2 regions of the Liberiplasma polymorphum genome follow, and region 2 is predicted to be linked to the other one. Evidence: a T-box and tRNA genes for the amino acid it is inferred to sense, from the RefSeq annotation. Region 2 holds a T-box; the other holds one or more tRNA genes.
What was found. The T-box of region 2 lies ahead of leuS (leucine--tRNA ligase). A T-box ahead of a tRNA ligase gene usually reads a tRNA of that ligase, here a tRNA-Leu.

Region 1: it has a tRNA-Leu gene. The T-box ahead of leuS (leucine--tRNA ligase) is inferred to sense a tRNA for this amino acid. The anticodon was not compared.

What each region holds. Positions count from the first base shown of each region.
Region 1 covers NZ_JBIOAG010000002.1:53,918-58,294, reverse strand. Annotated here, with positions in the region: gene ACHAJD_RS00855 (permease) at 1-1,026, shown strand, start outside; gene ACHAJD_RS00850 (thioredoxin family protein) at 1,031-1,261, shown strand; gene ACHAJD_RS00845 (YczE/YyaS/YitT family protein) at 1,337-1,987, shown strand; tRNA gene ACHAJD_RS00840 (tRNA-Val) at 2,066-2,140, shown strand; tRNA gene ACHAJD_RS00835 (tRNA-Leu) at 2,142-2,227, shown strand; gene ACHAJD_RS00830 (recombinase family protein) at 2,464-4,113, opposite strand; gene ACHAJD_RS00825 (recombinase family protein) at 4,103-4,377, opposite strand, start outside.
Region 2 covers NZ_JBIOAG010000005.1:26,983-31,359, forward strand. Annotated here, with positions in the region: gene leuS (leucine--tRNA ligase) at 1-2,147, opposite strand, end outside; T-box leader at 2,188-2,395, opposite strand; gene ACHAJD_RS02005 (DUF1189 family protein) at 2,431-3,240, opposite strand; gene mnmL (tRNA modification radical SAM protein MnmL/YtqA) at 3,314-4,243, shown strand; gene ACHAJD_RS02015 (triphosphoribosyl-dephospho-CoA synthase) at 4,260-4,377, opposite strand, start outside.

The sequences.
Region 1 (4,377 bases), on a different contig from region 2:
CTGGATATAATATTAGATGGGTTAATAGCTTTAAAAGATTATTTTATACTTAAACGCCTCATTTCTTTAACCATTGCTTTTAGTTTATCAGGCGCGATTGTTGCTTTTATGTCTCAAGGAGCAATCATTAAGTATTTTGGACCAAAAACCCATAAAGGGATGGCTTATGTTATCGCTGCAGTCTCGGGCGCAATATTAACAGTGTGTTCATGTTCTGTCTTACCAATGTTTGCAAGTATCCGTAAAAAGGGGGCTGGACTTGGGCCGGCCATTACATTTTTATTTTCAGGCCCTGCCATTAATATATTAGCCATTACGATGACATTTACATTAATTGGGTTTGATATTGGATTAAGCCGTATTATTGGAGCCATTATTTTATCAATTATTATCGGGTTGATCATGTTTGTTTTATATAGAAAAAGTGAAGTTGTTTCAGCGGATGAAAAAGTGTTTGATCAAAAAGATGCTTCATCTAGAAGCTTTATTCAAAACAGCGTCTTTTTCATTACATTATTACTTGTCTTAATATTTTGGTATATTCACTGGATTCCGACCTTAATCGTTGTGGGCTTACTTATTATTCAAATGGTTTTATTCTTTGAAAAAGATGAACTACTTAATTGGGGAAAAGAAACCTTTTTACTCGCTAAAAAAATTATTCCATTATTTATCATTGGGATATTTCTAGCTGGGGTTATTGGCAGTTTATTAAATGAAGATTTCGTTGTAAGTTTAGTGGGCAATAATACGTATCAAGCAAATTTACTTGCAGGAACGTTTGGGGCATTCATGTATTTTGCGACATTAACTGAAGTACCAATTGTCAATATGTTTATCCATACGCTTGGTATGCACAAGGGTCCAGCAGTAGCCTTGCTGCTTGCAGGACCATCGCTTAGTTTACCAAACATGATTGTTATATCGAAAGTACTAGGACTTAAAAAAGCATCGACGTTTTTTATATTAGTTATTACACTTTCTGCGGTGGTCGGACTAATCGCAGGAATGATTATAGGAGGTTAAAATAATGGAAATTAAAGTATTAGGCAAAGGCTGTAAGAAATGTGGGTTACTTGAAAAACATACCAAAGAAGCATTAGAGATTTTAGGGATTGATGCAACAATTGAAAAAGTAACAGACATTAATGCTATTGCAGATTACGGTGTTTTAGCAACCCCAGCACTAGTAGTAGATGGTGAAGTTAAGTTAGTAGGTAAAATATTACCTCCTAAACGTATTGCAGAACTGTTAAAATAAAAAAATTGACAAATTGTCAATTTTTTTATGCATTAATAGGCTATAATAAACTAAGCAAAGATATGAGGGTTAACTATGAGTAAAGCAATAAACATTACATTATATTTTTTAGGATTTTTAATTATTGGGTTAGGCGTCATTTTAGTCATCAAAAGCAACTTCGGTGCTGGCCCTTGGGATACAACAACCTATAATCTTAGTCATCTACTAGGAATAACTATAGGGACTGCAAGTGCACTTATAAATGGGACTATTTTAGCTGTAGTAATTATATATAATAAAAAGTTAAAGTATTTTTTTATTTTAGTGCCAATTTTTAGTGTTGCGATAAGTATTGATTTTTGGGATCTTATTGTTTTTGATAATTTTATCGTGATTAATATTTTTTATAGAACCCTATTATTCATTATCGGTGTTTTTGTTTTAACATTTGGTTTAGCTTTAGTCTATGTCACGAGATATCCGGCGATGATTTTTGAAGAGTTCACGTTTGTTCTGATGAAATTACTAAGAATTAACAGTTTTTTAGTAACAAGAATCATTATTGAAAGTTTAGCCATTACATTAGCGATTATATTTGGGTTTATGGCATCAATTGGGTTTGGCCAAGTAAATTATGGCAGTGTATTATTAGCGATTACAATTGGGCCAATTATTGCATTTCAAATAAAATGGTTATCAAAAATAAGAAGTCATTTCGAATCTGATCCTAATACATTAAATTAAATCAATTTCTTGTCTAAAAACAGGTAGTTTTTCTTGACTTTAAAGGTTTTAAAGTGATATAATTCTACTCGTCTCATAGGAGGCTTAGCTCAGTGGGAGAGCACTTGCTTGACGTGCAAGGGGTCGTGGGTTCAAATCCCTCAGTCTCCACCACGCGAACGTGGCGGAATTGGTATACGCGCATGGTTGAGGGCCATGTGAGCACAGCTCGTGGGGGTTCAAGTCCCCCCGTTCGCACCATCATAATCATACCGAGTTTATTTATCACGCCTAAAGCCTATTATATGGCTTTGTTGAGCGGTTTAATGATAGATAAACTTTTTTATTTTAAGAAATAAATGCTTATTTTCAAGAGATTTAAAGGTGTATTTTCACTGATTTTTGTATCATTTTCAGTGAAGCGCACCTTTTTTTGTTATTTTAGTACCGGGGGGATTTGATGGTTTTTAGGGTAGTTTTTTAGGGGGATTTGAACTTTAAACAATCACTATACGATGCTTGAGTTTGTGTTTTGTTTTTCGTATAAAGTATTCAACATTTCCTGAGAATATTACTTCATTTTTTTTGGATTCTGTATCAGCAAAACGTATCTTAAAATCAATGGTTTTATTCTCATGAATGACAATGTCATTAAATATTAAGTTATAATCAACTTCGTTTACATTTTCTACAAAGGCTGGTAGCTCAGATATAACATTCTTTAGGATTTTCACTTTGTTTTTTACATTTAGCGTAGTAATTAGTGAGTTTTCGATTTCGATTACTGTCTTGTTCATTAGATTGATTTGATCTCGCAGTTCTTCTAAAATTTTATTGTCATATTCATCATTGGAATCAACATAGTGATTTGATTTGCTTTTTAAGGCCATCATTTTGCCCTGTGTTTCGGTTAGTTTCTCTTTTGCTTCTATGACCAATGGATGCTTATTAAAAGCGAGCTCGAGGGCTTTTATAAAGCCATTTTTGTTCTTAAGAATTAAGTTAATCTGATTCATTAAAACCTCATCAAATGTGTCACAAAATATATCGTTATTGACACATGTTTTCTTTCCTTTATTTGAAGCACATTTAAGGATTCTTTTTTCATAAGGAGTCCCTATATTGTTACGTTTAAATCGGTATGTCTTACCGCAAGTTCCACATGTTATTAAGCCGGCATACTCTGACCTGACATTAAACTTTTCTTTAAGTTCATCCTCGTTGGTGCATGAATGGTATTTTTCAATTCTTTTTAACCGTATCTTTTCTGCCTCTTTGAACTGCTCAATGGGAATGATTGCTTGATGAGAGTTTTGAACATAGTACATAGGTAAATCATGCGTTTTAGTAATTAAGTTCTTATTTCTAAAATCAGGCCTTAATGTTTTTTGAAGCAATGCATTTCCTGTATATTTCTCGTTTTTAAGTATTCCAAGAACAGCAGTAGAGTCCCAAACTTTTTTACTAAACTTAGTCTTAATACCCTCATGATTTAATTGGTCGCATATTTCTGCAACAGGTGTTCCTGTCGTATAAGCATTAAAAATATGTTTAACTATCTTTGCTTCATTTTCATTAATAATTAGTGAACCATCATCAGCATTGTCATAGCCTAAGATTCGTTTACTTACAGCGTAAAACTTTCCTTCGGCAAACCTTGAACGAACATTCCATTTAACATTTTCACTGGTATTTTTAGATTCTTCCTCAGCCATACTCGCAAGTAGTGAGATAACAAACTCAATTTTTGGATCAAACGATGATATGTTGTCTGTTTCAAAATAGACCTCTACATTATGACGTTTAAGCTCTTGAACAACACGTAGACAATCAACGACGTTTCTTGCGAAGCGCGATATGGATTTAGTAATGATTAAATCGATGAACCCTGAGGTTGCAAGTTGAATCATTAATCGAAAGTTATCACGGTAAGTTATGTTCGTTCCACTTTTGCCTTCGTCCGCATAAACACCTATGAAGTTCCAGTTTTCATTCGCAGTAATCAGTTCAGTGTAGGTTTTAACTTGATACTCATAGGATGTATATTGTAAATCCTTAGTTGTTGATACCCTTGCATAGGCACAAACATTACGCTTCTTTTTTTGTTTTTCATAGTGCTCAATTTCAAATATCTCTCTAACTTGCATGTGCTTGGCCTCCTAATTCTATGACTTTATAGTTGATGTATGCTTGGCGAGTTTTAGAGTAAACTTGACCGTCATATAAATGTTCGGTGATTTTCAAGCTAGATAAATTTGTTTCGATATATTTTTTCGCTATTTTTTGTGGACTCATAATAAAGATGACTTCATTTTGACTTAGTGCAATAATTGCTTTATAAGCAGTTGTGAGTATTGTTTTGTTAAGTGGCATTTCATTTTCTAAAAATTCTTTTATTTGCATGAGTCTAT
Region 2 (4,377 bases):
CGGTTATAAATTTCTTCACAAATATGTGGAGCAAATGGATAAAGTAGTTTTAATAAGGTTAAATAAGTATTTTTTGAGATAGAATGTTGTTTGGCCAGTTCATTGGTCAATGCCATAAGTTTAGCAATGGCTGTGTTAAATTTAGTTTGTTCGATATCGCTATCAACTTCCGAAATTGTTTTATGCAAAACTCTTAAAACGTCTTTGTTATCTTCAACATTTGAAACTGAATCAAATAAGCGCCATACTTTATCTAAGAATCGACGCGCCCCTTTAACACCTGAATCACTCCATGGGGTTGATTGTTCATAATCACCAATAAATAAGATATATAAACGTAGGGTATCAGATCCATAATTTTCAATAATTTCAATTGGATTAACAACATTCCCTTTTGATTTACTCATTTTATCGCCATCAGGTCCTAATATTAAACCTTGTGCACTTCTTCTTTTATAAGGTTCTTCTGTTGGAACAGCGCCAATATCATGTAAGAATAAATGCCAAAATCTAGAATAGATAACATGGCGTGTCACGTGTTCCATGCCACCATTATACCAATCAACATCCATCCAATACTTAAGTTTTTCTATATCAGCGAGTTTATTAGGATTTTTAGGATCAGCATAGCGTAAGAAATACCAGCTACTTCCTGCCCACTGTGGCATCGTGTCTGTTTCTCTTTTAGCCGGTTTGTTACATTTAGGACATGTAGTATTAACAAATGATGGAATGTTTGCTAATGGGCTTTCTCCTGTGTCTGTTGGTTCAAAATGATCAACCTCAGGTAAGACAACTGGTAAATCCTCTTCTTTAACTGCAACCATGCCACAATCATCACAGTGCACAATTGGAATTGGTTCTCCCCAATATCGCTGTCGGTTAAATGCCCAATCTTTCATTTTAAAATTAACTGACTTTTTACCTAAATCATTTTCTTCTATAAATGTAATCATTTTACTAATGGCCTCTTTAACATCTAATCCATTGATGAAATCACTATTAATAAGTTTTCCACTATTAGTATCTGTGTAGGCTTCTTTACTAATATCGCCACCTTCTATAACTTCTACGATGTCACAGTTATGCGCTTTTGCGAATTCATAATCTCTTTGGTCATGTCCGGGTACAGCCATAATAGCGCCAGTTCCATATCCCATCATGACGTAATCTGCAACAAATATTGGCATTGCTTTCTTGTTGGCTGGGTTAATGGCGTTTATCCCTTCAAGCAATACACCTGTTTTGTCTTTAATAAGTTGTGTGCGTTCAAATTCTGTTTTAAGTTTGGCTTGATGTTGGTAATCATGCACCTTAGATATATTAGTAATTTGATCATGAAGTTTAATTAGTAATGGATGTTCTGGTGCAATGACCATAAAGGTTGCACCAAACAAGGTATCTGGTCTTGTAGTAAATACATCTAATGATTCGCTAGTATCTTTAATGTTAAAATTAATGATTGCGCCTTCGCTTTTACCAATCCAATTTTCTTGTTCTATTTTTATACGCGGTAACGTTTCTAGCTTATCAAGTCCATCAAGTAAACGTTGCGCATACTGAGTAATTTTTAAGAACCAAACATCTTTTTCTTTTTGTTCAACCTTAGTATCACAGCGGTCACACACACCGCCTTGACTTTCTTCATTTGAAAGTACGACCTTACATGAAGGACAGAAATTTACAAATGTTTTATTGCGGTAAGCTAAGTTATGTTCAAACAACTTCATAAAAATCCATTGTGTCCATTTATAGTAAGTTGGATCAGTAGTATCAACTATACGATCAAAATCAAATGAAAATCCAACTTCCTTTAGTTGTGAAGTGAATGTTTTAATGTTTTTATCGGTTACAATTCTTGGATGGATTTTTTCTTTAATGGCATAATTTTCAGTCGGTAACCCAAAGGCATCAAATCCAATAGGGAATAAGACATTATACCCTTCCATTCTTCGTTTTCTAGCAACAACTTCTAAACTAGTATACGCTCTTATATGCCCTACATGCATCCCTGCACCTGAAGGATATGGGAATTCGACTAATGCATAATATTTGGTTTTATCACTAAAATCTTCGGCTTTAAATAGCCCGTGATCGTACCAATACTTTTGCCATTTTTGTTCAATTGTTTTTGGATTATAGTCCATATAATCACTCCTTTTATGAATTAAAAAACGCCCTTAAAAATATAAGGACGAATAATTTCCGCGGTACCACCTTAGTTCTAGTTTCCTAGCACTTAAATTCTCTTAACGCGAGAAGTACGTTATAAGCTCACGAGTTGCACTTATAAAGCTCCCTAGACTAATTCATAAGTTTTACTCTTAGTTTACACCAACCACTAAGTCTCTTTGAAATAAAACGCTTATTACTACTTCTAGTTCGTCACTTTTACATAATCATAGCACGAAAATACGCGCTATTCAAGCATTAGTTCTTATTAACTCTCATGTAAATTTCAAGGGTTAATTTTGACATTTGTCTGAAGGCAATAAATAATAATAAAATAAACAAGAATATACTAAATCTTAACATCGATTCAAAGATTAAAACAATGTATAGTGATGTCGCTGCATAAGTCATCATGACATACATATGTCTAAATGAAACCTGCTTGACTCTTGTACGACTAATCAATGTATTGATAATGACAAATACTGAAAATAAAAACAAAGCACTTAAAATACTGGTTATCATTAATAAGGGTCCCCAGTAAACTCTTAACTCAAGCATTTCTTTATCAATGGTATCAAATAATGTCGTGTAAAAATCATTGCGCGTTTCAGGGGTAAAATTCAACGCAAAATTATGACTGTCTTCATGCAGTTCAACCAGAGGTTTAGTCCTTACAATATTTCCCATAAAAACTAAATATAGTGTCTCATCATGAACCACAAAGTAATAATTAAATCCTCGGTAATCACTTAAAGATAATGTTTCTGATGAGTTTATAACAACATTAAAATTTTCAAGTTCTATTAACGTGTGGTCAATGGTTTCATCACACACTAACGTTGCGTTACTGATTTCACAAGAGGATTCTAGTGCGATTGTATTTTCTCTTAGTGCTGTTTGTAATTGTTGGTTGATGCCTTGAAAATTGATGACATTAATCAAGGTTGATGTACTCATTAATACAGCGAAAAAAAGAAGATATCCCCATACTTTTAGTAGGCTATCTTTTCGATAATTGATAAGTTGGGCTGGATCGACTAAACTTGCACGGACTCTATTTAACATAATATCACCGTAATCATTATATCATAAAAGTAATTTAACGTATCCTATGATAGAATATTTATAGGTGAAGAAGATGAATTTTATAAATGAGGAAAAGAAATATCATACGTATAGTGATTATTTAAAAAGAACCTTCGGGAAGAAGGTTTTTAAAGTTGCCTTGAATGGTCATTTTACTTGTCCTAATAAAGATGGCCTTAAAGGCAAGGGTGGTTGTATTTATTGTTCCCCCTCAGGCAGTGGGGATTTTGCTGGTGATTTAAATGATGATTTATACACCCAATTTCACACAGTGAAAACGCGTATGCATGAAAAGTGGCCAGATGCTTATTACATTGCTTATTTTCAAGCAAATACGAATACTTATAAAGACGTTGATACATTAAGAGAAATGTTTGAATACAGTTTAACCCTTGATGATCATATTGTCGGTTTAAGTATTGCCACAAGACCAGATGCTCTTGACCAAGAAAAAGTAGCCATGCTTTATGAACTAAGTAAAAAGACGGTTTTACAAGTTGAACTTGGCTTACAATCCATTCATGAAGATACCAGTATTTGGATGAACCGAGGCCATGATTTAGCCTGTTTTAATCAAGCTGTAAAAATGTTAAGAGACAAGAACATTGATGTTGTTGTTCATATTATTAATGGGTTTCCAAATGAAGATAAAGCCATGATGCTTGAAACCGTTAAGCATTTAAATACTTTGCAGGTTCAAGGCATTAAAATCCATATGCTACATGTTATGGAGAAAACTTTACTTGGGACAATGTATAAACAACATCCTTTTAAACTTTTAACTTTAGAAGAATATGTTGATATTGTCGTTACACAGCTAGAACATTTAGATCCTAAAATTATCGTTCAACGTGTGACAGGTGACAGTCCTAAAGAGATGTTAATTGCCCCTGTTTGGACACTTAGAAAGTTCGTGGTCATGAATGAAATTGATAAACTTATGCGGAAGAAAAATACGTATCAAGGAATTTTTTACAAATAAAAAAATAGGCTAGCGCCTATTTAATATAGGTTTCAATACTTTCAATGAAAAATGTTAATGCAAGTAAGTCGGCACTTCCCCCAGGGGAGATGCCTTTTTCTTTATATTGTTTTGATAAGGCTTCATAGTATTCA